Regions from separate parts of the Frankia sp. R43 genome, predicted to be linked through region 1. Evidence: riboswitches for the same ligand, from Rfam matches in the RefSeq annotation. Region 1 holds a riboswitch; each other region holds the start of a gene.
What was found. A riboswitch is a leader RNA that binds a small molecule or an ion and turns the genes downstream of it on or off. The one in region 1 is predicted to bind cyclic di-AMP.

Region 1 (6,959 bases):
TCGGCGCCGGGGGAGTCTGGGCGCCGGTCAGCTGATATTCAAGCTCATCGCCGTCGGTGCTGCGCTCGTCGATTCTGGCCTGGGTCTCCCTGCCCCAGCAGTCCGCGAACCAGGGATTGGACCACATCACGGTCTCGAAAACAGCCTGCTTCTCGCTCACTATCTCGGCGGAGGAAAGGATGATCGCGCTCTCGCCATCGTCACTCACGAAACTCGCGCCGGCAGCGACTGCCTCGATCTCGTAGTCGAGCTCCGCCATGGAAAAGCCGACGCAGTCCGCGAACTCAGGGGAGTAACGTTCCTCGGGCTGGACAGCGGCGGCGGCATCGACGGGCACACCGGTGAAGCCGGCCGTCGCCGGGCCCTCGGTCAGCACGAAGTCCTCGGGCCACAGACCCAGCGCGCTCGGCTCCGGCGTTGCCGTCCCCGACGGCGTACCGGCGCTCGGCGTGGCCGTTCCCGAGATGACCGTGGTTTCGAATCTCCTGACCATGTCGCCGTCACCAGAGCACGACGAAACGGTGAACGCGATGACCGCCAGGAGGAGGCCGTGGCGCTGCAGCGGGAGCTGTCGCGGTCGGTTTCCGAGGACCGAGGGCGGCCGCTGGCCCGCGGTGTCCTGTGTCAGCACGGCATCCTGACCCGCGGCCGGACCGCACCGGGCCTCGCCCGGTGCCCGCCCACCCAGTCGAAACAGATCGCGAACAGCCATGTCTCACCCACCCCCACGTACACGCCATATGGACATCAATGCGCCCACAACGCCGCATGAACGCTATGGGCGCACTGGTGTTGTCTACTCAGGCCACCGCGCCTCAGGCCACCGCCGGAAGCACGGTCGAGGGGTCAGCCTTCCCCGCGGCCTGGAGCCCGGTACCGGCCGACGTGGGCCGGCCGGCGATGGGGCGCAGCTGCTGCTGGGCCAGCTTGCCGGAGATCTGGTCAGCGATCAGCTGCAGCCGATCCATCGGCGGGGCGGGCTCGTAGTTCGTGTACGTGACGGTCACCGCGACGTGATCGACGATGAAGACGAGGTTGTCCACCGCCATGTCGTAGGTGAATTCCTGCTCTCGCACCTGCAACGTCACGCGCAGATACCCAGCGGCTCCGGTCGGCGCCGGGGGACGCTGGACCCCGGCCAGCTGATATTCGAGCCCTTCGGGGTCGGCGCCGGACTCGTCGATTCGGGCCTGGGTCTCCCTGCCCGAGCAGTCCGCGAACCGGGGATTGGCCCACATCGCGCGGACGGCAGCGGCCTGCTTCTCGGTCACTATTTCGGCGTAGGACGAGATGAACGAGTCCCCGTCATCACTCACGAAGATCGCGCCGACAGCGGTCGCCTCGGGCTCGTAGTTGAGGTCCGTCGCCGACAGGCCGAGGCAGTCCGCGAACTCAGGGGGGTACCGTTTCCCGGGCTGGACAGCGGCGGTATCGGTCTCGGCGGGAACGCCGGAGAAATAGGTTGTCGCCAGGTCCTCGGTCAGCACGAAGTCCTCGGGCCACAGACCCAGCACGCGCGGTGCTGACGTGGCAGGCCCCGGCGAGGCCGCTCCCGAAGTGACCGCGGTCTCGGGCCTCGCGGCGACGTCACCCGAGCAGGACGACACGGTGAACGCGATGACCGCCAGGAAAAGCCCGTGGCGCTTCGACGGGAGCTGGCGCGGTCGTCTTCCCAACGCCGAGGGCGCCGGCTTGCCCGCGACGTCCCGTACCGCGGACGGTCCGCCCCGGCCCTCGCCCGGCGCATACTCGCTCAGTCGAAACAGATCGCGAACAGCCACGTCTCGCACCCCCACGCATGCCAGCACCGGCGCAACCACCGGATGCCTCCCGCGCGGCAGGCACACACGACATACGTGCTCTATCGGGCCGGAAGGACAGCGAAGCTATCAGGCAGCTGTCAGCCTGCTGTCAGATGCCTGATAGCAGACCCAGGGGATACCAAACGAAGACAACGGACAACAATCAACAACCACTCACACGCCACACAAACGCCGATGCGCCCGCAACGTCATGAGAACGTCACGGGCGCACCGGTGTTGTCTGCTGCGGGTCAGATCCTGCCGCCCCAACAGCTCTTCGAGGAGTACCAGGGGCTGGTGCCCTGCTGCGCGTACAGGATGTGGGCGCGCTTCCACTGCTCGGCGACGCTGGCGTTCTGCGGCAGGCCCTTGCCGCCGACGCCGTGCCAGGTGCCGGGAAGGAACTGGAACAGGCCACCCGCGCCGATGGAGTTCACCGCGCGGGGGTTACCGCCGGACTCACAGGGGACAACCGCGCTCAGGAAGCGCTGTGCGTCCGGCCGGGCAGCGGCGCTCGCCGGCTGGGACATCGCGATACCGCCACCGATGGTCGCGGCGAGCACCGGCGCGACGAGCAGAGCACGGCCCCGACGGATGGAACGACGGTTCCTGCGGGCAGCCGAGGTAATAGTGGACAAAATGGTGTCCTTCCCCCACGCCTGCGAAGTTAGCTGTCGGGTTCGGGCCCGGGAATGGCCCGGCCGGCCGGCGCTTTCAGATCGCGCTCTCGGCGGCTTCACCCCAAGGACGTCCGCAATTCGACGTCCGGGAAACCTGGGTCCCCCGCTCCTGCCTGCGGTTTTGTTAATCACCGGGTGGGGCAGGATTCGGCGGGCCACCCGATGTGCGCTCCCCAGTCGGAAGCACGGCAGTGACGTTACACACGAGCCACAAACCAATTCAAAGGCTTTGTGAGGAGCGTCACATCCGACACCTCGGTCTTGAATTTCTTCCGCGTTACGTCTAGCCGGCCGAGAATTCGCCCTTTTTCTCCCGGCGCCATGCGACCGGCGTCAGCGATTCGTCACCACCCGTCAACCCAACCACTGCGCAAGGTGCGTGGCACGATCGGGCCCGCGACCGAATTTCCCGCCGTGGCGACGAAGAATTTTTCCGGCCCGAATTTCGACACATCATGACTTGATCCGTTTTCGCCGGCACCGCACCCGGTGGGGTCAGGGCTGGCCGGCGCCGACCTCGCCGTAGGCCACGACCGACAGGAACCGGATCGGCAGCTGGACCAGCTCCCTCGGCCCGTGCGCACCCTCGCCGTCAAGCTGCAGCGCGTCGCCGGGGCGCATGACGTAGCTGGCATCGCCGTGGCCGTAGATCATCTCCCCTTCGAGCATGTAGAGCAGTTCGGTACCCGGGTGCTGGAAGAGCGGGAACTCCTCGCTGCGCTCGGTCAGCGTGACGATGTGGGCCTCCATCCGCTTGTGCGGGCCGCGCAGCGCGCCGAGCAGGGTGTACTCGTGGCCCACCCGGGTCCCGCGCTGGGTGATCCGCGGCCCGGTGCCGGCGCGGGTGAAGACCGCCTCCCGGGCGGCGTCCGCGCCGCGGAACAGCGACGTCACCGGCACGTCGAGCGTCTCGGCGAGCCGGTCGAGCGTGGTCAGGCTGCAGGAGATCGACGCGTTCTCCACCTTCGAGATCATCGCGCTGGACACACCGCTGCGCGTCGCGAGCTCGGCCAGGGTCAGCCCACGGTCATGGCGCAGGCGCCGGACGTTGCCCGCGATGGCACGCTCCAGCCGCCCCTGCCGGGACGCGTTCTCCTCCCCCACACCCGAAACACTAGCGATGGCGCCCTCTTTGCCCGATCCGTCCGGTCGCCTGCTCCGCTGACCGTCCGGCCGCCTGCTCGGCTGCCCGGGTGGCTGGCTGCTCGGCTGCCCGGGCGGCTCGCCGCTCAGCGCGTCTCCCCGTTCACCGGTCGGCGCCCGGGATCCAGGTGGTCCCGGCAAGCGGCACCCGGGCCATCGCCGCGGCTTCGACCGTCAGCGCGACGAGGTCCTCGGGCTCCAGATTGCGCAGGTGCGCCTTGCCGCAGGCCCGGGCCAGCGTCTGCGCCTCCATGGTCAGCACCCGCAGGTAGTTCGCGAGCCGCCGGCCGCCCTCGACCGGGTCGAGCCGGGCCGCGAGCTCCGGATCCTGGGTGGTGATGCCGGCCGGGTCGCGGCCGTCCTGGAAGTCGTCGTAGTAGCCGGCCGCCGAGCCGAGCCGCTCGTACTCGCCCGCGTACCGCGGATGGTTGTCACCGAGCGCGATCAGCGCCGCCGTGCCGATGGCGACGGCGTCAGCGCCGAGCGCCATCGCCTTCGCGACGTCCGCCCCGGTACGGATGCCACCGGAGACGATCAGCTGGACCTTTCGGTGCAGGCCGAGCTCGTCCAGCGCCTGCACCGCCTGCGGCAGCGCGGCCAGCGTCGGGATGCCGACGTGCTCGATGAAGACGTCCTGGGTAGCGGCGGTGCCGCCCTGCATGCCGTCGAGGACGACGACGTCCGCGCCGGCGGCGACCGCGAGCTTCACGTCGTAGTAGGGGCGGCTCGCGCCGATCTTGACGTAGATCGGCTTCTCCCAGTCGGTGATCTCGCGCAGTTCGAGGATCTTGATGGCGAGGTCGTCGGGGCCGGTCCAGTCCGGGTGCCGGCAGGCGGAGCGCTGGTCGATGCCGGGCGGCAGGGTGCGCATGGCGGCGACCCGGTCGGAGATCTTCTGGCCGAGCAGCATGCCGCCGCCGCCGGGCTTCGCGCCCTGCCCGAGCACCACCTCGATGGCGTCGGCCTTGCGCAGGTCGGTCGGGTTCATCCCGTAGCGCGACGGCAGGTACTGGTAGACGAGGTGCTTCGACTGGTCGCGTTCCTCGGGAGTCATCCCGCCGTCGCCGGTGGTGGTGGACGTCCCGACATCGCTCGCGCCGCGGCCGAGCGCCTCCTTCGCCTGCGCGGAGAGAGCCCCGAAGCTCATCCCGGCGATCGTCACCGGAATGTCGAGGTGCAGCGGGTACTTCGCGTTGCGGTCCCCGAGGATCACATCGGTGCCACACCGCTCGCGGTAGCCCTCCAGCGGGTAGCGGGACATCGACGCACCCAGGAACAGCAGGTCGTCGAAATGCGGCAGGGCCCGCTTGGCCCCCCAGCCGCGAATGTCGTAGACGCCGGTGCTCGCGGCCCGCTGGATGCCGGCGATGGTGGCGCGGTCGAAGGTCGCCGACTCGCGCAGGCCATAGGTGGCGGGCGACGAAGGATAGCCGGACATGAATCTCCTCAGGCTACGGACGATATCCGCGGTCAGTGCGCCTTTTCCATCTCACGTTTGTCGAGTGCCGTAGCCACAGGCCGGAGTCGACGGCGGAAAAGGCTCAGTACGCGTCGGAGTTGTGGGCGGCGAAGTGGTAGAGCGTGCGGGCCGACCCGTAGCGGCGGAACTCGGCCGGGTCGTACCCCGGCTCCCCCGGCTCTCCCGGCTCTCCTGGTTCCGCGGGCTCGCCGAGGCCGGCGGCGGCGAGCAGCTCGGCCAGCTCCGCCCGGTGCTCGTCCCGCATCGGCTTCTCCACACAGTCCGCGCCGAGGGAACCGACCTTGCCGCGGACGTAGATCCGGGCCTCGTAGATCGAGTCACCGAGCCCGTCCCCGGCGTCACCGCAGACCACCAGCCGGCCGGCCTGCGCCATGAAGGCGCTCATCGGGCCGATGTCACCACCGACGACGATGTCGACGCCCTTCATCGAGATCCCGCAGCGCATCGACGCGGACCCCTCGATCACCAGCAGCCCGCCGTGCGCGGTCGCCCCCGCCGACTGCGATGCGTCCCCGCGGACCCGCACCAGCCCCGACATCATGTTCTCGGCGACCCCGGTGCCCGCGTTGCCGTGCACGACCACGGTCGCGCCGTCGTTCATCCCGGCGCAGTAGTAGCCCACATGGCCGCGGATGTCGATCGTGACCGGCGCGTTCACCCCGGCCGCGATCGCGTGCGCCCCCTGCGGCCGCAGCACCTCGAACGCCGCCGGAACGACATCCGCTACGCCGCCCGCAACGCCGTCCGACGGCCGCACCGGGCCGGAAGGCTGCCCGCCGACGCCGCTCGCGCCACCCACGCCACCCACGCCGCCCGCGCCAAGCGCGTGCAGCGCGGCGTTGAGCTCGCGGACCTTCGACGTCGACAGGTCGAACGTGCGGGTGTCCGCCCTGCTGGTAGCGGTGTCCGTCCCCGTCAGCGCTGCCATGCGTAGACCCTTTCCGGCTCGGGCTCGTAGATGCGGGCGGTGTCGATGCCCGGCAGGTCCGCCAGGGCGCGGAACTCGGACGCCATCGCCACCCAGGCATCGGTCTCGGCGATGATCGCCGGCTTGCAGGCGATCGCGTCCCGGACGACCGCGAACCCGTCGGCGCTGGTCACCAGCAGCGTGTAGAACCCGTCGAAGCGCTCGCACAGCCCGCGCAGCGCCTTGTCGAGATCCTCACCGGCGGCCAGGCGGGCGGCGACGAAGCGGGCACCGACCTCCGAGTCGTTGTCCGAGTCGAACCGCACCCCCTCGGCCTGCAGCTCACGCCGGATCGTCGCGTGGTTCGCGAACGAGCCGTTGTGGACGAGGCACTGGTCCGACCCGACCGAGAACGGGTGGCAGCCCTGCGGAGTCACCGCCGACTCGGTCGCCATCCGGGTGTGCGCGAGCCCCTGCCAGCCCGACGCGCCGGCCAGGTCATAGACGCCGGCGAGCCGCCGCGGGTCACCGGTGCCCTTGTAGACGGTCAGATCCGTCCCCGACCCGACGATCAGCGCCGCGGGCAGCGCCCGACGCACGGCCGCGACCAGGTCGCCGAGGGGGACGGGGGCGGCGACCACGGTGGTGTCACCGGCCACGGTGACCAGGGGAGACGCCTCCGCACCTGCCCCGGGGCCCGCGCCCGCCCCTGGACCCGCGCCCATGTCTGCACCCGCGCCGGCCAGCGCCGTGGCGATCAGCGGTCCGACACCCGCGGGTTCGGTGGACGTCCCGCCGAGCAGCAGCGACACCGCGGCGTGGCCTGGCGGACAGCGGCGGACGTCCCCGTAGACGGCGACGCCGGCCGAGTCGGGGCCGCGTTCGACGACCTGGCCCAGCATGGACTCCAGGAGACGTCCGAGCCGCGGGTACAGGTCAGGGTCACG
Region 2 (6,959 bases), on a different contig from region 1:
ACGAAGGCCACGGGACGTCAGCGCCAGCCCGGCGTAGAGCAGGCCTGTGAACGGGGTGCCGCGCCGTGCCATCTCGTCCACCGTGGGTCGGATCACGGTACGGACCACCTCGTCGACCAGACCCGCGGGCGCCCAGGGCAGCGGGGTGTACGCGCCCATGCCGCCGGTGTTGGGGCCGGTGTCACCGTCGCCGACCCGCTTGTGGTCCTGAGCGGGCGAAAGCGGCACGATCGCGCCGGACTCGGTCACGATCGCGAACAGCGAGACCTCGGGCCCGTCGAGGTACTCCTCCAGAACCACCCGGTCGTCGGTGTCACGCAGGCTGGCACGCACGGCCTCGACCGCCACGTCCCGGTCAGTGGTGACCGTGACGCCCTTGCCGGCCGCCAAGCCGTCGTACTTCACCACGTAGGGCGGGCCGAACGTGTCGAGGTCGGCCAGCGCCGAGGAGATCTCGGTGTGATCTCGTGAGTCGGCCGTCGGCACGCCGGCCGCGCGCATGATCTCCTTCGCGAAGGCCTTGCTGCCCTCCAGCCGTGCCGCGGCGGCGGACGGCCCGAACACCGGGAGCCCGCGGGCCCGAAGCTCGTCGCCCGCACCCGCCACCAGCGGGACCTCCGGGCCGACGATGGTCAGGTCGGCGTGGACGGTCTCGGCCAGGCTGGCGACCGCGTCCGGATCCTCGACCCGAAGCGGGCGTGGCTCGGCAAGCTCCGCTGTACCAGCGTTTCCAGGGGCGCACACGAGCCCGCCGACCGCCGGATCCCGGGAGAGCGCGCGGCAAAGAGCATGCTCACGCCCACCGGACCCGACAACAAGAACCTTCATCGCTTGGAGGGGGCGAAGGACGCAGCCGCGGAAGTCACGGGGTCCAGGTTAGCGCGCGCCTTGATCGTTGAGCCTTTTTACCGTGGTCTCAGAGGCCGACCCCGGCCTGCCAGAGCAGGTGGGCCATGCCGTGCACGAGGTGCAGCGCGCAGCGCCGGGCATCGACCTCGGCCATGGTCTGGACGATGGCCGGAGCGTCGACGGGCCACACGTGGGGCTCGCGGCCGAGCACGGTCAGCGGTGCCGGGTCGTCCCGGCCCTCGAAGGTGCGTCCGCCGGGCTCGACGAACAGGTGTAGCGACCGGCCGGGGGCAGGGAAGCTCTCACACCGCCAGTAGAGCAGCGGCCAGGCGTGCAGCCGCTCGCGACGCAGCAGCGGCCGCCGGTGATCGTGCGGGCCACCCGCGCCCCGCACGCCCCGCCGGTCCGCGGACGGACCATCCTCGGCCTCCACGGCGTCCTCACCGTGATCGTCCTCATCGTGACGACCGCGACGCCCGCCGCGAACGCGGCGATCGCCGTGGCCCTCGTCGAAGCCGGCCCCGGCCCCGGGGGTCCGGATCGATCCCGGCCGGCCCGAGCCGGCGCCGCTGACGCCGGCGTCCCAGCCGCGGTCCGCCCGCCGCCCGTTCGCGCGCACCGTCACCGGGGGCGTCAGATTCTCCGCCGCGCAGAAGGAGAGGAACTCCGTGATCTGCGCCTGGACGTGTTCGGCGATGGCCGCCGCCCGTTCCAGACGCAGCGCCTCGGCGCGTTTCGAGCTGCGGATCGCGTGGCTTCCGCGCAGCAGGACATCGGTCAGGGTCTCCGGGAGCGCCTCCCCGGTCGGGGAGAAGCCGACCGGCCAGGTCGCCGGGTCGATTCCGCGTCCAAGCGGATGATCCGGCCGGACCGTCGGCGACCAGCGGGCCGGGCTGGGCTGACGCGGCGCGGTCGCCCTCGTCGTGTCGAGCTCGGTCGACGCCGACGCCGACGCCGACGCCGACGCCGATGTCGACGCGGGCGTCGGCACCGGCTGGGTCGGCCCGCTGTCGCGCGCGTCGGCGCGGTCGTCGTCCCAGGAGGGGTGCGGCGGTAGCCCCGCCATCGTCATCACCCCCGGTCGTCGCCAACTGTGACGACGTCAGCCTGGGCCGTAACTCTGTGTAGCGCAACCCGAGGCCGTTGTCGGCGCGTGGGGGATCACCGCGCCGAATCGGGGCGTCGTGCGCCAGTGTGGCGCGACAGCGTGATCAGAGCAGTTCGTTGATCACCAGGGTCTGTGCCCGGCCGGGACCGACACCCACAGCCGACACCGGGGCTCCGGACATCTCCTCGATCGTCGCCACGTACGCCCGGGCGGCGTCCGGGAGGTCGGCGAAGTCCGTCACACCGGAGATGTCCTCATGCCAGCCGGGGAGCTCTTCGTAGATCGGCTTCGCGTGGTGGAAGTCCGTCTGCGTCATCGGCATCTCGTCGGTCCGCCTGCCGTTGATCTCGTAGCCGACGCAGACCGGCACGGTGTCGAAGCCCGAAAGCACGTCGAGCTTTGTCAGGAACAGATCGGTGAGCCCGTTGACCCGTACGGCGTAGCGGGCGATCACCGCGTCGAACCAGCCGGTGCGCCGCGCCCGGCCGGTCGTCACGCCGAACTCGCCACCGATCCGGCGGAGCTCCTCACCGACCTTGTCGTCGAGCTCGGTGGGGAAGGGCCCCGAACCCACCCGGGTGGTGTACGCCTTGATGATCCCGACGACCCGGCTGATCCTGGTCGGACCGATCCCCGCCCCGGTCGCCGCGTAGCCGGCCGTCGGGTTGGAGGAGGTCACAAACGGATACGTGCCGTGGTCGACGTCGAGCAGCGTGCCCTGCGATCCCTCGAGAAGCACGACCTTGCCGTCGCGCAGCGCCGTGTCCAGCAGGAGACCGGTGTCGGCGATGTGCGGCGTCAGCCGCCGCGCGTAGGCCGCGTACTCCTCGACCACCTCGTCGACATCGATCCGGCGCCGGTTGTAGACCTTCGTCAGGACCTGGTTCTTCTCCCGCAGCGCCAGCTCCAGCTTCTGCCGGAAGATGCCCGGGTCGAGCAGGTCCTGGACACGGATGCCGGTGCGGGCGACCTTGTCCCCGTAGGCGGGGCCGATGCCGCGGCCGGTCGTACCGATCCGCGCCTTGCCGAGGTATCGCTCGGTGACGCGGTCGAGCGCCCGGTGGTGCGGCATGATCAGATGTGCGTCCGCGCTGATCAGCAGCCGGGAGACGTCGACCCCCCGAGCCTGCAGCCCGTCCATCTCGGACAGCAGCACGCCCGGGTCGATGACGACACCGTTCCCGATGACCGGGACGCAGTCGGCTCGCAGAACTCCGGAGGGGATCAGGTGCAGAGCGTAGCTCTCCGCACCGATCACCACCGTGTGGCCGGCGTTGTTACCTCCCTGGTACCGAACGACGTAGTCGACGGCGCCGCCCAGGAGGTCGGTCGCCTTTCCTTTTCCTTCGTCGCCCCACTGGGCGCCGATGAGGACTAGAGCAGGCACCGGGCGAGGTTACTAGGGATATCGCCCTGTCGGGACCCGATCGGCCTCGACAGGGAAAAGCTCGCTGCGTTATGCCATCTCATGACTACTATGCGAGGTCGAGTTCACGGAGTGCGACCGGATCGCTGTCGGCGAGAAACTCGCGGCACCTGGTCGCCTCCGCGTCCTCGCCGATCTCCGCCGCAGCCCGCGACAGTGCGGCCAGCGCGCGCAGGAAGCCGCGGTTCGGCTCATGAGACCACGGAATGGGCCCGTGGCCCTTCCATCCGGACCGCCGGAGCTGATCGAGGCCCCGGTGATAGCCGGTACGCGCGTAGGCGTAGGCCGCCACCGGCTGACCCGCGCCGAGCGCCTCCTCCGCGAGGATCGCCCAGCCGAGGCAGGCAGCGGGGAAACGGGCCGCGACGGACTCCGCGCCCGCACCCGAGGTCATCGCCTCCACCACAGCGGCGTCGGATGGAAGCAGCGTCGGCGGCGGACCCGACAGCAGGTTCTGGTTCGCGGGCGGTGTCGTCATGGGCACATCCTGCCTGACCGGCGTCACGCCCGGCGCCGGGCGGGCCCACCGGCTGACTGCTGGTCCCGCCGCGGCCCACATGCCAACCAGGCATACGACGACCTGCCAAACTGGCATGAGGCACCCGGAGCCAGGTCAGCTGGTGACGGTGGCGCTCCACAGGTTCTGCCCGACCACGCCGGGCTGCCCGTCGCTGATCCGCGTCAGGTATGAGTAGAGCGCGGCGACGCCCTGGGACTCCTGGCCGAACTTGCCGTCGACCGTCAGCACGAACTTGCGCTCGCGCATCTCGGCCTGCCACACGAACGCGTCGGCGCGTACCTCGTCGCCCATGCCGACGTTCAGCGCTTCACCGCCGAAGTTGGTGCCGACCTGGCTGCGTGCGCGTTCGAGGGTCATGGGGGGCTCGGCCGGGGTGAGGGCCTGCTCGACGGCATCGCCGATGGTGCCCGAGGATTCCGGGGCCGGGCCGTTGCGCGTCAGGCCGAGCTTGTTGCTGCAGGCCGGCCACGGTGACCAGCCACGCGAGTCATACAGCTTGTAGGCGGCATCGTCCTGCATCGCCGGCGGAGCCTGGTCGGGTCGACCGGGGTAGCCGAGGCCTGTCCAGGTGCGCTGGTCGAACTGGTAGGCGCCGTAGAAGCCGTTGCCCGTGTTGATGGCGTAGTTGCCGCCGGACTCGCACTGGCGTAGCCGGGCGAAATCATCCGCCGTCGCGGCGCCGGCAGGGGCCGCGGTGACGGCGAGCCCCGTTCCGACCAGGGCCGTGACGGCCCCGGTGGTCCGCAGGACACGGGTGGCGGTGGACGGCGGCTGCGCCGCGCGGTGCCTGCCACCACGACCGGTCGAACGGACGGGATCACGATCATGCGACCGCATCAGGTGTCCTTCCCGTCGCCTGCGGGGTGAGCTGTCGGGTTCGGGCTGGAAGCTGCCCGGTCGGCGTACCAGGACCCGGCCCGTCCTCGCGGACCGGTGTGTCCCGGCTGTATCGGTACGCCGGCTTAACCCCTAGGACGCAACGAATGCGCCCGGATGGTGGGTCCCCCACTCCTGCCCTGTGTCGTCCGCTCCAGTACCGGCCGAGTGGACGGGGGCAGGATTCGGCGTCCGTCCACACGACCTCGCCCCGGGGGGAGGCGAGTGGGCGGAACTGTAGCGAGATCTACCTACATGACGCAAATCCCGCTGGCCAGGGCGGGATCGGAAAGGACCATATCGGAGTCACCCGAACGGGCCAATTGACGGATGGGTGGAGGAGATGGTCATCACACCCGAACCGCGCCACATTACCGTCCCCTCGACATCTCGGACGCACCGGGGGTCCGTCATGCGGCTGGCGCCCCTGCCGGCTTCAGGCCGGGACGGTCCATGACCCGAGGAAGGTCCATGACCGGCGATGCCCGCTCGGCGGCCCAGGCCTGGGCGCCCGGGGACACGGGGCGGCGCCAGGGAGGGTCGGCGGCGGGCGGTGGGGGGCCGGCGACGGCGCCGGCCACCGGCAGCTGGAGAGCGCCGACGCCACGCCCGCCTACCGGGATCGCCGGTGTGGGGCGGGTACCGATCTGGCCATGACCGGTGCGGTGAGGTGGCGTCGTCGAGGGAGGTCGTTCGGCGCGGCCGTGGAGGGAATGCGCGCCGAACGCATCCCGCGGGTGATCGAGATGATCGGCGGGAAGGCCGCGACGCCCGGACACCTGCCCCGAGGCCGGTACCGCTCCGGCGGTGGGGCTGTCCGGGTCCTGCGACACGCGGACCGTTGGGGCGCTCCGCGTTGCGTCCCGCGCGCCACGGCTGGGTCAGCGCCGGGCGGGCGGGCCGTCGCACGTCACGGCGACTGGATGAGACGCCTTCCGGGCTTGACGGACCGGGAGGAACGTCCCGTCGGGCGAGGTGCTCGACAACTCGGATGTGGACAACTCAGATGTGGATCAGGTGTGGACAACCGCGCTGGGACGGTGCAGCCACGGTCGGGTGGTTCCTGGGGCTCCTGGCATCACCGCGCCCGACCGGGACGGAGCGGGCGGGTGCGGTGAGCCTCCCCGGCGCGCGTCCGCGCTTTCGGGGCTGGGAGGAGGGAGGGACGAGGATCCGGTCGGACGGCCGTGAAGGCCCGCTCTCGCCGGAGCGGGAACGCAGTCGGTGGGCCGACCGTTGTCAGGCGAGGACGGCATGCACGCCCTCGACCGACTCCCGGTTCGCGGCGGGGTCCCTGTCAGCGTTGAGCCTTTTCCATCGTCGGCTCCGACCTGCGGTATCTCCGGTCGTGCACCATGAGATGGGAAGGCTCGTCGATCCGGTCCGGGCGGGGGCTTTCCCCGTGCAGCCGGGAGGGTTCGGCTGTGGAAGGCAGGTTGCCCTCACGGGGTGCTGGCTGTCGGTGCCGCGCGCTGGGGCCCGCGAATGAGCGGGCGGGCAGGCAGGCGACCGAGTGCTCCGCCGGGGCGGGCAGGCGTCAGCCGAAGGTGGCCGCCCAGGTCTGCGGGCCGAGGACGCCATCGACGATGAGGCCGCGCGCCGTCTGGAAGTCCCTGGCCGCGGCTGCGGACTTCGGCCCGTAGCAGCCGTCGACGGCGAGGGAGTAGCCGAGGGAGTTCATCTTTTCCTGCCAGGTCTTGATTTCGTCAGTGACCTGGTTGTGTACCGACGCGAAGTAGTTGCGCGTCAGAGGGGGCACACCCGTGGTGGCGACGGGCTGCGCGACCAGACTGGTGCGCTCGGCCGTACGGGAGGCCTGGCTGCCTGACCCCGACGACGACGCGCCGGGTGAGAGCTGGTCGCCGCCCATTCCGCTCCCGCACACCGGCCACTGGCCGAATCCGGAGCGGAGCGCGAGCTTCAGCGCCGCCTCGTCCTGCAGGGCGGGTGGAGCGGTGTGTGGAAGGCCAGAGTACCCCAGACTCTGCCAGGTCCCGGCGGAGAACTGGTAAGCGCCATAGTAGCCGTTACCGGTGTTCGTCGTGTAGTTGCCGCCGGACTCGCATTGCCGCAGACCTTCCCAGGTCGTTGCGGCATTCGCCGGTTGGCTGATGGCGATTGTGCCTCCGACCGTCGCGACAAGGACGGATACGGGGACGAGGGTGCGGGCCCGGCTGCGG
Region 3 (6,959 bases), on a different contig from region 1:
GCCCCGCGCGCAGATGTGGGCTGTCATCCGCGATCGCTACCCGCATCGGTCAGGTCTACCGGACCCGTCCCGGTGCGGCTACCGGCCCTACCCCGGAACGTCCGGGGGTTATCCCGGTGTGATCGGGACAGTGAGCCCTTCCACCTCACGGTGCACGGGCAGGGTGCCGCAGGCCGGAGTCGACGATGGAAAAGGCTCAGCGAGCACCGGCGTGAGAAGATCCGGTGTGCGTGTTGCGATCGCGGAGGACAGTGGGCTCATCAGAGAGGCACTCGGTGTTCTGCTCACGACGATCGGCGTCCAGGTCACGGCGTCGGTGCCGACCGGCACCGAACTGCTCGCGGCCGTGCGCGAGGCTCCTCCCGACGTCGCGATCGTGGACATGCGGATGCCGCCCACCCGGACCAACGAGGGGCTGCTGACCGCCCGCGCGTTGCGCGACGCGCACCCGTCGATGGGCATTCTCGTCGTCACCGCCCACGACGACGACCCGTTCGCGGCCGACCTTTTCGCCGGCGGTGCCGACGGTATCGGCTACATGCGCAAGGACAACATCACCAACCGGCAGGCGCTGCGGGACGCGCTCGAGCGCCTGCGGGACGGGCAGCCCGTCATCGACTCGCACATCGCCGCGCGCCTGCTCGCCGGCTACCCGCAGTCGCACCGCCTGCTCGGGCTGTCCGACCGCGAACGGCGAATCCTCGAACTGATGGCGCAGGGGCTGTCGAACAGCGGGATCTCCCAACAGGTGCACCTGAGCCCGAAGACGGTCGAGTCCCACATCGCCAGCATCTTCACCAAGCTCGGCCTGCGGATGGAGCCCACCGAGAACAGGCGCGTGCTCGCGGTGCTCGCCTGGCTGGAGGCCGCACGGCACAGCTGAGCGGCGCAGCTGAGCGGCGCAGCTGAGCGGCGCAGCTGGGTGCGGCACCCGGCCGGGCGCCGCACCCAGCTGTGGTTGCCTGGGGTCAAGTAGCGTCTGTCTGGCGCCGGATGGCGTCCGGGTGGTGGCGAGCGGCGCCCGGGCGGCGTCGGGCGGCGTCTGGCCTGCGCCGGGGAGCGCCTGCCGGGCACCTTGTCACGACAATGTGATGGTGTTCGGAACGCCCCGGCTCGACGGGCCCGACGGCTTACACTTCAGATGATCTTCTGTTTGCCGTGTCAGCGGGGAGGTGCTGTGAGCGGTTCGGAAGCATTGAGTCGCGTCATCACGTTCTGTGGCAAGTGCAGCTGTGGCTGCCCGGAGCTCTATATCGATCATGAGGCTGAGGCCACCCGGAGGGTTGTGCTCACGGACGACTTCGGCCAGCGGATCCAGATGAGCATCGAGCAGCTCGAAGTCATCGTCGACGAGGCCCGCGCGGGCCGGATCACCTCCCTGGTGGCGGCCGAAATCGCCGCCGGAGGGTGACCGGTCATCCTCATTCCGTAGCGGCCGAGCTCGGTCCGCTACCGGGGCCGGTCACCGCCGTGGCTGCCGCGGCGGCCGCGGTGGTGGCGGCGGTTCACCTCGTGCGGCTGTACGGGCTGCTTCGCTCCACCCCGGCCGGGCGCCTGACGCTCGGTCATCCGGCGGCTGGCCATCCGGTGGCTGGCCATATGGTCGCCGACGGCTGGATCGAAGTCGCCCACGTGCTGGTCGCGGCGGGGATGGCGGTGATGTTCGTCGGCCCGCCGCGGCTCATCGGCTCGTGGCCGTTCTTCGCCGTGTACCTGGCACTCGCGCTCGTCATGCTGGCGATGGTGGTGCTGCATCCGCACTGTGGGACGCCCGGAGTCTGGTCATGCTGCGCCATGGTCGTCGTCGAGTCGGCGGCGATGGCGTGCATGTCGGGCGCGGTCGGTTTCGCGGGCTGGCCGCTGCGCACCGACGGCGCCCTCGGCGCCTGGTGCGTCGCCGTCTTCGCCGGAGCCTGCCTGGTGGCGCTGGTGGGCCTGCCCGCCCGCTGGGCGGCGCGGACATCCGCCCGCAGGATCACCGCCTGGCTGGTCAGGGCGTTTCCGGATCCGGTCGTTCCGCGTGGCACCAGGCTTGTCATGTCAGGCGGGATGGTGCTGATGTTTCTCGGGCACGTCTGACCGCGATGTTCTGATCCGCGCTGTTCCGATAGCGCGCGAATCGCCTTCCTGGCGGGCGGAGCGCGCCACGGGCGCCTATGGTCACCCGGTTGGCGGAAACGAGGCCAAGGGGGCGACCCATGCGGCGCATCGTGCTCATCTTCGTGCTGACCTTCACTGCAGTGCTGACCGTGACGGCTTCGGCGAGTTTCGCCGCACCGGCGAGCGCACCGGCGAGCACACCGGCTGTCACATCAGGCACCGCGACACCTGCCGCCCCGGCCGGTGCGTTGACACCCGCGCAGGCGGTGCAGCTGGTGCGGGAACGCGGCTACACGCCGATGGGGAGCAGCAGCTACGAACCCGCCTGGGCGCTGAGCGCGATCGTGGGGCGGTTGACGTCATCCGTGGACGGACATCCGCAGCAGGCGTTCTTCTTCAGTCAGGGCCGGTTCGTCGGAACCGACAGCGTCCCGAGTGCGAACGTGCGATGGGTGTGGTCCACGAGCGACACCGTGGCGCTTCAGTACGACCTGTACCGCCCTGATGATCCGATGTGCTGCCCGTCGGCGGGGGCGGCCACGGTGCGCTTCCGGTGGAACGGCACCGCGGTGCAGGCGCTCGACCCGATCCCGACCAACGACTGGTCGGCTCCGACGAGCCGCCGCTGAGCCGGCCATGTTCTACGTCCTGTAGAAAAGACGTCATGGGCGTGGTCTACGACATCGTTGTTGTGTTTCACCTGGTCGGGATGGCCATGATTGTCGGAGGGTGGCTCGCGCAGATCCGCTCGCCGCATCCGGTCATCACGCCCGGCATCCTGCACGGCGCCCTCGTCCAGATCGTCACAGGCATGATCCTGGTGGGGCTGGCGTCCAGCGGGGCCGTGGACCGGGACGTGGACAACGCCAAGATCGCGGTCAAGCTCGTCGTCGCGGCGGCCGTCGCCGGCATCGCCGTCGTGGGCAACGCCCGCGGCCGCGAGGCGCCGGCGGCCCTGGCTCACGCCGCAGGTGGGCTCGGGGTGGCCAATGTGGCGATCGCGGTGCTGTGGTGACGATGGCAGCCGGGCGGGCCTTCACGGCCCACGGGTGATCGCGGGCTGCGGGCTGCGGGCTGGGGACTGCGGGCTGGGGGGGCACCGGGCGTCGGCGGGATGGCCGACGCCCGGTGCCTTGTGCGTGCAGCCGGTGCGGGGGCGCCGAGTCAGTGCCCTTCCGGTGCCTCGACCAACTCGGTGAGCACACCGCCGACACCCTTCGGGTGCATGAAGGCGATGCGGCTGCCGGCCGTGCCGTGCACGGGCGTCTTGTTGACCAGGTCGAAGCCGGCGACGGTGAGCGCCGCCAGCGCGGAGTCGATGTCACCCACGCCGTAGGCGATGTGGTGGATGCCCGGCCCCTTCTTGGCCAGGAACTTGCCGACCGGGGTGTCCTCGCGGATCGGCTCCAGCAGCTGGACGTAGGAACCGCCGGTGTCGCCCTTGTGGACCAGCAGCATGGCCTCGCGCACGCCCTGCGCCTCGTTGGTCTCCTGATGCGCGACCGTCAGGCCGAATGCGGCCTCGTAGCGAGGAATGGCCTCCTCCAGCGAGGCCACGGCGATCCCGACATGGTCGATCCTGGTCAGCACAACATCGCTCCTGGTCGTAGGACGGTCGGCCCGTGGCGGCGTCCGGCCCGGGCCCAGCCTCCGAGAGTGCCCGGATACGGCGTTGCGGTCCACTGAATCCAGTACGCCGTGTCCCGGTCACCACCGACCTGTGGCGCGCGTCACCCCGGGCTTCGTCGAAGTTTCATGACGAGTGGTGCGGGAAGGTCCCAGTCACCGCAGTCGGTATGAATTCCCCGCTCGGACCCACAAGAAGATCCGTGTTGTCTGTAGTGATTAATGGAAGGCGTGTAACGGTGCCTGGAGCTCGGCTGGATCGCATTTCTGCCGAGTCGATGCCAGGGGTGCGGCTTATCGCCGGAAAACGCGGCGTCCCCGCCGTGACGCCTCTGGATGTCCAGGGGCCCGCGGCGGGGACGGTGCGTCGAGTCGATCGACGATTCCGATCAGCTTACGAGGGGCAGCTGATCGACCGGTCGCTCGCTCGGGTATTCGGTTGTGCGGCCGATCAGCCGAACAGGGCCTTGTGGGTGAGCGGGCCGATGACGCCGTCGGGCACCAGGCCGTGCTTCTTCTGGAAGTCGATGACCATGTGGTTGGTCTGCGGTCCGAAGTAGCCGTCGACGACGATCGGGTAGCCGAGCTTACGCAGCTGGTCCTGCACCAGGGAGACATCCCAGCGGGGGCCGGACACGCCCAGCCGCATGTAGCCCGAGTCGACGGCGCGGTTGGCGCTGGTGGACGGCGCGGTGGACACCGTGGTGCTCACCGAGTTGCCCACGGCCGCGGCTGCTGCGGCTCCACGAGCCAGGTACTTCGTGTGCATGCCGTTGGTGTAGGCGCTCCACGCGGTGATGCCCTGGCTCTGGCAGACCTGCCGTGCGGCCCAGGCGTTGACGTTCGGGTCGTAGAGGTCGCGGTTTCCGACCCAGCTGGCATGCGCGCGCATGTTGATCTGCCACAGGCCGCGGGAGTCCTCGCCGACGGTCGCGTGGGCGGTGGTGTTGCCGCCGGACTCGGCGAGCGCGACGGCGACCCAGGTGCTCAGCGGAATTCCGCGGCAGGAGTTCAGGCCGGCGTTCTTCGCCGCCTGCGCGATGCTGGTGTCCGAGATTACCGCCGCGCTGGCGGGGCTCGCGGTGAAGAACAGGCCGGCGGATGCCCCGATGACGCTCGCCGCGGCAACAGCAGCGGAGCGACCACGGCCTCGGCGGCGGACGCTGGGGGACTTGCGGTGCTTTCCGGTCGACATCAAGATATCTCGTTTCTACGTTGAAGAGCAGGCGGGTAGGGCGTCTTCGGGCGCCAGTGATCCGTACACGGATCAATGAGTCGCGACGAAATGGGGTCGCGAAAAAAGGCGCACGAATGGACGCGCGTTCTGCTATCGGCGTGAAATTTGTCTGGGCCCGAGCGGGCCCCAGATCTCCGGTGTCAACCCCGGGTTACGGGCGCGGCGTTACCGCGGCGGCGTTCCGAGGGACGGATGCAGTCCCGGCTGCTATTCCAAGCATGCGTACACGCAGATCCTTCCCGTACGCCTGCGAGGTTAGCTGTCGGGTTCGGGCCGGGAAGCCCGGTCGGCGCGCGCTGCGCGGCGACTTCACCCCGAGGACGGCCGCCTGGGTGCGGTGGCCATCCGGAGGAACCTGGTTCCCCCGCTTCTGCCCTGGTGGTCACTAGGAGGGGACGACGGGCCTAGGGCAGAACTCGGCGTACGACCCGTCGCTTGTTTGGTGCCAACACACCGTAACGAACTACTAAGGGTAGTCGCAAGTCCCAGTTTTTGCCCTTTTGTGGCGCTACCTAGTCACGATGCGTACAACAGGTTGGTGTATGCGCACTGTACGCGACGAAGAGGGGGAGAGGGTCCGCCGAGTACCGCAGGTGCCGCCGATGTGGTGTATGCGGCGTTCTGCCGGCTGCTTGAGCTGCGCGTGGTGACCGGGTCGTCCGCGGAGGGTGGTGACCGATCCGCAGTGATCCCTGGCAGGCCTGTCGGCTCGCGATCGCCGAATCGGCTGTGATGTGCGTAGCATCTCCGGCGAGAGTGGAATACCGGACCCTGCCCCGTCCCCGTGGGGCCCTCGCCGACGTCCTACGGTGACTGGCGGGGCGGTTCCGCGGAACCGCCCCATACGTCGCGGGCAAGCTGGCGGTGTGGGCGCTCTCCCGTCGACCGCGCCGTCAGGAACAGGCTCGCCCGGCCAGCGGACCGGGCGAGCCCGAGCGGATGTGCGATGTGATCAGACCCAGCCGGACATCGGGTAGGCCGTCATCAGGTCGCGCACCTCGCCGGCGATGCGGCTGATGGTGGTCTCGTCGTCATCGCCCGCGGCCTTCACGGCCTCGTCGATCCAGCCCGCCAGCGTCGGCATCTGCTCCGGCTGCAGTCCGCGGGTGGTGATCGCGGCCGTTCCCAGCCGGACGCCGGACGGGTCGAACGGCTTGCGCGGGTCGAACGGAACGGTGTTGTAGTTGAGCTCGATACCGGCCCGGTCCAGCGCCTTCGCGGCCGGCTTGCCGGCGACGCCACGGCTGGTCAGGTCGATCAGGATCAGGTGGTTGTCGGTGCCGCCGGTGACGAGGTCGAAACCGCGGGCGGACAGCGCCTCGGCGAGCGCCTTCGCGTTCGCGACGACGCGGTGGGCGTACTCGCGGAAGTCCGGGGTGGTGGCTTCGCGCAGCGCGACCGCGATGGCGGCGGTCGTGTGGTTGTGCGGGCCGCCCTGCAGGCCTGGGAACACCGCCTTGTCGAGGGCGGACGCGTGCGCCGCGTCCGACATGATCATCGCGCCGCGGGGCCCGCGCAGGGTCTTGTGCGTGGTGGTGGTGATGACCGGCGCGTGGCCCACGGGCGAGGGGTGGGCGCCACCGGCGATCAGGCCGGCGATGTGGGAGATGTCCGCCACGAGCACGGCGTCGATCTCGCCCGCGATCGCCGCGAAGGCGGGGAAGTCGATGGTGCGGGGGATCGCGGTCCCACCACAGAAGATCACTTTTGGCCGGTGCTGGAGCGCGAGGTCGCGCACCTCGTCGAGGTCGACCCGCCCGGTGTCCTGGCGTACTCCGTACCGGACCCCCTGGAACCAGCGGCCGGTGGCCGACACCGTCCAGCCGTGGGTCAGGTGGCCACCCGAGGGCAGGCCCATGCCCATCACGGCATCGCCCGGCTGCAGGAACGCCAGGTAGACGGCCAGGTTGGCAGGCGAGCCGGAGTACGGCTGGACGTTCGCGTGCTCGACGCCGAACACCGCCTTCGCCCGGTCGATCGCCAGGGTCTCGACCGG
Region 4 (6,959 bases), 180 kb from region 1:
CGCAGCTCGTCCTGACGGGCACGCAGGTCTGCCAGGGCACCGGCATCCGTTGTCGCCCGCGCCTGGGACACCACCCGCACACCCAGTACCCGGGCCGGGCCCGTCCCGCCCACCCGCACCGAGTTCTCGTCGAGGCCGATGGGCAGGCCGCCCACGACCGCCTCGACCCGGGTCACACCCTCCGGCAGCGCGGAAAGATCGAGTGGGCCTCGACGGGTCACCCTGGCGGCGGTGGGGTAAACGACAACAGCTGTGATCGGCGCGTCCAGCGCCACCGCGGCGGTTCCAGCAACCGCGGCGGCCTCGGTGACCGCGTCAGCCTCGTTCGGGGTGTCCGATGTGTCGTCCGCCACGGCAGCCATGCGGTCACCCTACGGGCAAAACGATCCTTGATCGCCGGTGGCCCGCAGACCCTGGCCAGCCCTGGTCGGCCCTGGACGGCCCTGGACGGGCTCGGTCGGGCCCACCCGTCGGGGCAGCCCCGTCGCCGCGCCTTGCCCCCGGTCGGGTTCGCCGGCACGGCCCCGCCGGCCGTGCCGGCTCCGCCGGGACGTCGTCGACCGCCGGGTCGGTCGACCGGCGCGCAGCGTCACCGGTCTCGATCATCGAGCCGCGAGTCGCGATTACCCTGCGACACGACGAGGGTGGCCGTACGGCCACCGGAGGCCCTCGGCCTGATCCATCCGCCGGCGGCGACCACGGGGCAGGTCGACATCACGGCCACACGCGGCGCCCGTCCGGTTCCCTCCCGCCGATCTCCCGCCCGGCGGCACAATCCCCCCAACTCGACCATCTCATCGCGCGCCCAGGAACCCAACCGCCGTGGCCGGTACCGATGATCGGATCCGACACCGACCATCGCAGCACGGACAATCCACCGGGACGGGTCTTCCGTCCGTGCCGGTGCGAAGTCGCGCGCCGAACCGCCGCGCCGAACTGCCGCAACGGGCAGGTGGACCGACCGACGAAAGCCTTACCTCCCAGCGGCGGGCCGATCTCTTTCCCCGCCGGGAAGAGCAGCGTCGAGCAGGTCACCCGACAGCCGCGGGCCGCCGTGGCGCGGGGCGGCAGCTGCCGCGCACAGCAATGCCGAGAGATCCGGGCAAACCGCCCCGGCTGTTTACGGCGCCGCCGTCGGCCAAACTGATCAGCGTTGCCCGACACACGCCGCAAGCATCTGGGCAGACGAAAACATGGCCCGGTGAGCCCGTCGCGGATCGCGCCGGGGATTTCTGACGATCGCCGCAGGTTCGCCCGGTGGGATCTGGCGGTTGCCGCTGGTGGTGACAGTGCGGGGGGCGGGCGATCTCCTCGGCCACGGGGCCGCCCGCGAGCGCGGCCGTAGCTGCCGGGCAGGGTCTGAGGATTGTGGTCACGAGAACAGCCGCAATCCTCGACTCCTCGAACCGCGGCTTCGAGCTGCCACCACGCCCGCCACCACCGCCGGAGGGGACCTGAGGATTATGGTCGCGAGAACAGCCGCAGTTTTCGACTCCGCGAACCGCGGCCTCGAGCCGCCGCCGTGACCGCCACTGCCGCCGGACGAGATCTGAGATCTGAGATCTGTGGTCGCCAGGGCGCGGGTGGCAAAAATCCCGAGAAGCGGCGGATCCGGGCGAGCGAATTCGGCTGGGCAGCCCGGGCTCGTCCGCCAACGGCGATCCCAGCCAGGTCCACCCGACTAACCGGCCTTGATCGATGTTGTTGCACGACAGGATCCTATTCTTAGGAAACCGTCCAAAACCGGTTCACATACTTGCTCCACACGGCGCCATCCGGATCCACCGACACATCCACACGGATCGGCTGCACACTGATGATGACGATGACCGGGCATCAGCCAGGATCGCGGCTCCCGGCCATCGCCACCCGCACCCCGCCCATGCCACGGGGCCATGACGGTCGTCGCGATCGATCACAGGCCACAAGCCACATCACTTATTGTGACGATCAGTCGGATGGCATCCAGTGGCCAGAACGGCGCAAGCCACTCGCCCGCCGCTTCGCTCCGTCACATCCGAAACCTTCCGTTGTCGACACGGAGATCTCCGATCGCTGGATCACACGGCAACCGGTGATGATCCATCCAGTCGGGTGCATCCGTTGGTCGACACCCGTCTGGTGGCCTCGACGCGCGCCGTCGTCCGTTGACTATGTGCCGGATCCTGCCGACCGCACGCCTAAAATCCCATGCGTCGACTAACGTAACCAACCGTGTCGGAACTTCGGCGATGGTCGAGAGCGGGGCGATGGTGCGCCTCCAGGCTGCCTTCCGCCCAGATCACGACGCCCCTCCAGCAGGCCCGCACCGCAGGCCGCGGCCGGAGTCAGCCATGACGCACCCCCAGCCGAGGCGACACGAGCTCTCGCTCCTGCCCGGCCGCGGCGATCTGATGGCCGAGCTCGCCAGCCGCCTGGAGGCTCTGGACGCGCTGCTCAGCCGGCTGGAGGACGCGGAGCGCCAGGCCGCGGACGCCGGCGAGCACATCATTCGCACCAGGCAGTGGCAGGAGGACACGGTCCGGACGCTCCAGGAGGAGCGAGCCCGGATGCGTCAACGCCAGCAGGCTCTGGACGATCTCGCCGAGCACGCGCGCGCGGCCGTCGAGGCCATGCAGAGCAGCTACCGCACTCTTCCGCCCGAGGTGACACAGCTCGCGATCGAGCTGCAGGTGCTCCACAACTCCGGGTTCCTGAGCCGCCGGAGCGGCCGTCCGCGCTGAGCCGGCCGTCCGCGCCGAACAACCGTTCCCCTGGGCAGGCCCGTCCACGCCGAGCCGGCCCGTCCACGCCGAGCCGCCGTCCGCGCCGAGCCGCACCCCTCCGTGGCCGTGCTTCACGGCCCGCTCCGGCGTCTGTTGCGGGCCGCCAGTTCGGAACTTCTCGTCACCTAAAGTGTTTGTCCGTGATCCTCGTGTGGCCGTCCAAAAACGTGACGTGAAGCTCAGCACCCCCTCTGACCTGGGCAGATGCGCTCCCGCAAGGGGCACTTCTTTGCACACTCGGTGTAGTTGGGGGGGACTAGTGTTTACCCACACCATCCGTGTGGACTAGTCTCGCTTGCGACGTCACGACAACACCGGGCCGAACGCCGAATCCTGCCCGCGGCCCCGGTGTCCCCTCCGAGTCGTCACCTCGGGCAGGAGCGGGGGACCCACCTCCACCGACCGGCACCAAGTAGTGGTGCGGGTCTAGGGGTGAAGTCCATCGCACGAAGGTCGCGCGACGGACCGGGCAGCCCAGCCCGAACCCGACAGCTCACCTCGCAGGCGTACGGGAAGGAACGCAACGTTGTCTGCGCAAAGCGTGCAGCTTGATACCGAGAGACGCCGGCAGCAGGAAGGCCGCGGCCGCCACCGGGCACCGTCAGCCCCCACGGCGTCGAGTCGAGCAAGAGCCAGGGCCCGAGCTGTGGCCGCCGTCACCACCGGGACTGTGGCAGTCTCCGGGGTCGCGCTCGCCGGATGTGCTCCGGACACCAACGCGGACGCTGCGTTTGATGAGGCGTCGAACACCGCCCCGATGACCCTCGCGACGCAGATCGGCTCGCGACTGGCCGTCGACGGGGCCATCCAGGTTGCGTCCGTGGCCGGCAGTGGGTCCACCACCGTGCTCGACGCCACCACCGACATCTCCGCGCCGACCCTCTCCTCGAAGGTCGACGTGGGCCTGCGGGTGACCAACCCCGAGGTCACCGTCAACGCGAACGAGCCGGTCAACATCGGTTTCTCGCTCTACGACGAGCAGACCAAGGCCCCGCTGGCCGACCAGCTCATCAAGGTCCAGGTCAAGCTGCCCACCGGGTGGGCGACCTTCCTGCACCTCACCACGGACGACCGGGGCCAGGCCTCCTACACGGCCCGAGTCCTGACGACCACCAACGTCACGGCGATCTTCGATGGTACGGACTCGCTGCAGTCCGCCCACTCCGAGAACGACGCCACCCTGACGGTTCGCCCCCCCGTGCCGGCGCAGGCCTCCCGTCAGGCCGTCCGCTCGACCGTCGAGGTCGAGACGCCCGTCGTCAGCGTGAACGTCGGAGCGAACACGATCGGCGAGAAGGCCGTCTACCTGGCATCGCTCCAGGCCGGCAAGCCGTACATCTACGGCGCGGAAGGCCCGAACTCGTTCGACTGCTCCGGGCTCGTGCAGTACGTCTACAAGCAGCTCGGCAAGAGCGTGCCCCGCACGACGGACCAGCAGTACGCGGCGACCACGCACATCTCCCAGTACAACAAGGCCCCCGGCGACCTGATCTTCTTCGGCACCCCGGGCAACATCTACCACGTCGGTATCTACGCCGGCGACGGCAAGATGTGGGTCGCCCCGCACAGTGGCGATGTCGTCAAGCTGCAGACGATCTACACCACTTCGTACCTGGTCGGCCGCGTCGCCTGAGCACCGTGAGTACCGGCCGGCCCACCTTGCTTTGCCGGCTGGCTCCGGGCTCCCCCCTGTTCACCTGATAAGCCGCACGCACTGACGGGGCAGCACGGATCGCCCTGTCCTCGGAACGAGCCGCCGCGCGATCTCCCCCTCCGGTCGCGCCCGGCTCCCGCCGCCGGGTCGGCGTTGGTCGGGATTGACTCCGGCCCGGCGGTCACCAGATCCGATGTGTGGTCCCCTGCACCGGACCGCAGCCTCACCTTCCGCAGACCTGCGAGCACGCCCCGTAGCCCGCACCGCCAGGAAGTGCCTGACGCCGCGCGACTCGCGCTCGCCGCGTGACCGTCTCGACACTTCCAGCACTTAGGCCGTTGCGACATCATTCTACTTCGGCATAAGCGGTGTAGATGCGGCGCAAACCGTCCAGAATGCGACCATCGGGCATCAACACCTGCCGCATAAACAAAACAGAACCACACGCGCCACCCACCCGGATCCGCAGATCGTAGATCCTTCCGGTGGGATGGACGTCAGATCCCCCCCCATCTGACGTCCATCCGGCCGGAAGGCCTCGGACTCCGCTGGTCGCCGTTCCGATCCCCCCCCCATTGGACCGGCGGCCAGCGGACCCTCCGCCACCCGGCCTCCTTGTGGCCTGTCGACGCCGTTACCCCCCTCCCGGCGACGCCGACAGGCCACGCGGGCCCCGACCGTGACTCCTCACCGGGATCACGGTCGGGGCCCGAACAGGAAATCGGCGCCGACGGCCGGAGGCAGCACCTCCGGCGCCCCTGGAGCCAGCCGAGAGGCAAGACCGGCAGGCCTGCTGATCCAACCTTCACCGGATCCGCAAGACCCGAATTGGCCAGCGGCTCCGCGACATCCTCGGCCGCCGCCGGACATCCGAGCTAAGTGACTAGTTCTTTGCAACTAGAGCAACTCGGCTGGAGTATGACGTGGCGGCCGATGCGGGGCCGATGGAGTCAGATGCGGGGCCGACCCCGCACCCCACACCCGTCCTCGTCGCACCCACCCTCGTCCCACCCGTCTCGTCGAGCCGGACTGTCTGTCACACGGTCCGGTGCAGGTCGCGGGAGAACTTCCACAGGGCGTCCGTGACGCCCTTGTCCCACTCGGTCTCGGCGAACCGGCCATGCGGCGTGACGTTGTCGCAGGTCGGCCCGGGCTCGGTGTCGAACTGCCCCACCACGCCGACCGCGGCGTAGATGGGCGTCGCCGAGGTGCAGGCCGCGAGCAGCGCCAGCCGGGCCCCCTCGCCCATGCCCCAGAGGTACACCCGGTCCAGGTCGATGTCGGACCGCTTCTCGTCCATATAGCGCACGACGTCGCTCAGGTACTGCACGTCCGCGCCTTTCGGGTCGTCCAGTCGCCAGGTTCCGGCGACGGCCTCCGGGAAAGCGAGCGCGAGATCCTTGCGATTCGCCAGCGAGGACACCTTGCTCCCCTCTTCCAACGTCTTCGCATCCGAATTGTCATCGTGCAGGATGATTACCAACGGCAACGGGTCGCCCGGATCAGAAGGCGCCTGGACGAGCAGTTCCCGGCCGGCCGAGGGATAGCTGTCCGGGATGGTCGCCTTTTCGACCTTTGGATGGCCCCGTCCCGCGGCCAGCCACCAGACGACCACCAGCACGACGCCAATGATGATCACGTTTCTCTTGTTCTTGCCCCACCAACCGGCAAGGGGATTCGACGCCACGATGCAACCGAACCACACCCCACGCCCGGAAATCGCCTGATTCGAAGCAGCGCGTCCCGGCAGACCCGTTCAGGACGACGCCGGAAGCGCCGGACGACGCCTGGGACAACGCCCGGACGACCATCACGCCACCCCGCCGCCCCCGCGACTGCCGGCCACCGGCGCGGGTGTGCTCAGCCCTCCGCGAGCGCGTGAGCTCTGGCGTCACGCAGGATGCCCACCTCACGCGGGCCGTCCAGCGGCGCCAGCGGGCCGTGCACCCAGGTCAGCAGCAGGTCGGCCAGGGCCGGGTTCTGCGCCAGCACCGGCCCGTGCAGGTAGGTGCCGATGACCTTCCCGTCGACGACACCATCGGTGCGGGCGGGCGTCCCGTCCCCGACGCCGACCCGGACCGTGCCGAGCGGGATGCCGCGGAAGCCCGGCAGCGGGCGGGTGCGCCCGCCATGGTTCTCATAGCCGTAGAGCGTCGGCAGGCCCAGCTGGGGGCTCGGTTCCACCACGATGTCGCCGACCGCGCGCGGCGGCGGCGGGACGTCCGGTGGTTCGAAGGAACGGCGGGTCTCGACGTCGATCAGGTTGACCCCGTCGTGGATCTGGCCGTTGCCCGCCGGGAAGGTCGCGCCGATCACCTGGTAGCCCGCGCAGACGGCCAGCACGGCCGCGCCGCCGGACACGGCGCGCAGCAGCGAGCGGTTGCGGCGCATGCCGTCGGCGGCCAGCACCTGCGGCTCGTCCTCACCGCCGCCCAGCAGGTAGATGTCGCAATCGGCCGGCACCACCTCACCGGCCGGCACCTCCACGATCTCCGCCCGCAGCCCACGCCAGCGCAGCCGCTGGGCCAGCACGATCGCGT

Region 2: it holds a riboswitch for cyclic di-AMP, as region 1 does, so the genes downstream of both, ACG83_RS26580 (transglycosylase family protein) here and ACG83_RS23560 (transglycosylase family protein) in region 1, are expected to answer to the same signal.
Region 3: it holds a riboswitch for cyclic di-AMP, as region 1 does, so the genes downstream of both, ACG83_RS38325 (peptidoglycan-binding protein) here and ACG83_RS23560 (transglycosylase family protein) in region 1, are expected to answer to the same signal.
Region 4: it holds a riboswitch for cyclic di-AMP, as region 1 does, so the genes downstream of both, ACG83_RS22925 (C40 family peptidase) here and ACG83_RS23560 (transglycosylase family protein) in region 1, are expected to answer to the same signal.

The regions. Positions count from the first base shown of each region.
Region 1 covers NZ_LFCW01000005.1:649,359-656,317, forward strand. The annotation lists gene ACG83_RS23550 (hypothetical protein) at 1-631, opposite strand, end outside; gene ACG83_RS23555 (hypothetical protein) at 816-1,781, opposite strand; gene ACG83_RS23560 (transglycosylase family protein) at 2,054-2,431, opposite strand; cyclic di-AMP (ydaO/yuaA leader) riboswitch at 2,445-2,645, opposite strand; gene ACG83_RS23565 (XRE family transcriptional regulator) at 2,978-3,586, opposite strand; gene ACG83_RS23570 (FMN-binding glutamate synthase family protein) at 3,729-5,063, opposite strand; gene ACG83_RS23575 (glutamate synthase) at 5,167-6,033, opposite strand; gene ACG83_RS23580 (glutamine amidotransferase) at 6,021-6,959, opposite strand, start outside.
Region 2 covers NZ_LFCW01000006.1:504,450-511,408, forward strand. The annotation lists gene purD (phosphoribosylamine--glycine ligase) at 1-828, opposite strand, end outside; gene ACG83_RS26565 (hypothetical protein) at 917-1,915, opposite strand; gene ACG83_RS26570 (adenylosuccinate synthase) at 2,061-3,344, opposite strand; gene ACG83_RS26575 (DUF3151 domain-containing protein) at 3,433-3,861, opposite strand; gene ACG83_RS26580 (transglycosylase family protein) at 3,997-4,740, opposite strand; cyclic di-AMP (ydaO/yuaA leader) riboswitch at 4,742-4,980, opposite strand; gene ACG83_RS26590 (transglycosylase family protein) at 6,317-6,959, opposite strand, start outside.
Region 3 covers NZ_LFCW01000013.1:24,973-31,931, forward strand. The annotation lists gene ACG83_RS38290 (response regulator) at 1-46, opposite strand, end outside; gene ACG83_RS38295 (response regulator transcription factor) at 227-883, shown strand; gene ACG83_RS38300 (hypothetical protein) at 1,178-1,411, shown strand; gene ACG83_RS38305 (DUF5134 domain-containing protein) at 1,471-2,079, shown strand; gene ACG83_RS38310 (LppP/LprE family lipoprotein) at 2,199-2,729, shown strand; gene ACG83_RS38315 (hypothetical protein) at 2,765-3,115, shown strand; gene mce (methylmalonyl-CoA epimerase) at 3,265-3,690, opposite strand; gene ACG83_RS38325 (peptidoglycan-binding protein) at 4,178-4,921, opposite strand; cyclic di-AMP (ydaO/yuaA leader) riboswitch at 5,194-5,395, opposite strand; gene glyA (serine hydroxymethyltransferase) at 5,916-6,959, opposite strand, start outside.
Region 4 covers NZ_LFCW01000005.1:469,139-476,097, forward strand. The annotation lists gene ACG83_RS22915 (DUF4139 domain-containing protein) at 1-362, opposite strand, end outside; gene ACG83_RS22920 (hypothetical protein) at 2,334-2,723, shown strand; cyclic di-AMP (ydaO/yuaA leader) riboswitch at 3,119-3,286, shown strand; gene ACG83_RS22925 (C40 family peptidase) at 3,412-4,398, shown strand; gene ACG83_RS22930 (PHB depolymerase family esterase) at 5,456-6,124, opposite strand; gene ACG83_RS22935 (type 1 glutamine amidotransferase) at 6,280-6,959, opposite strand, start outside.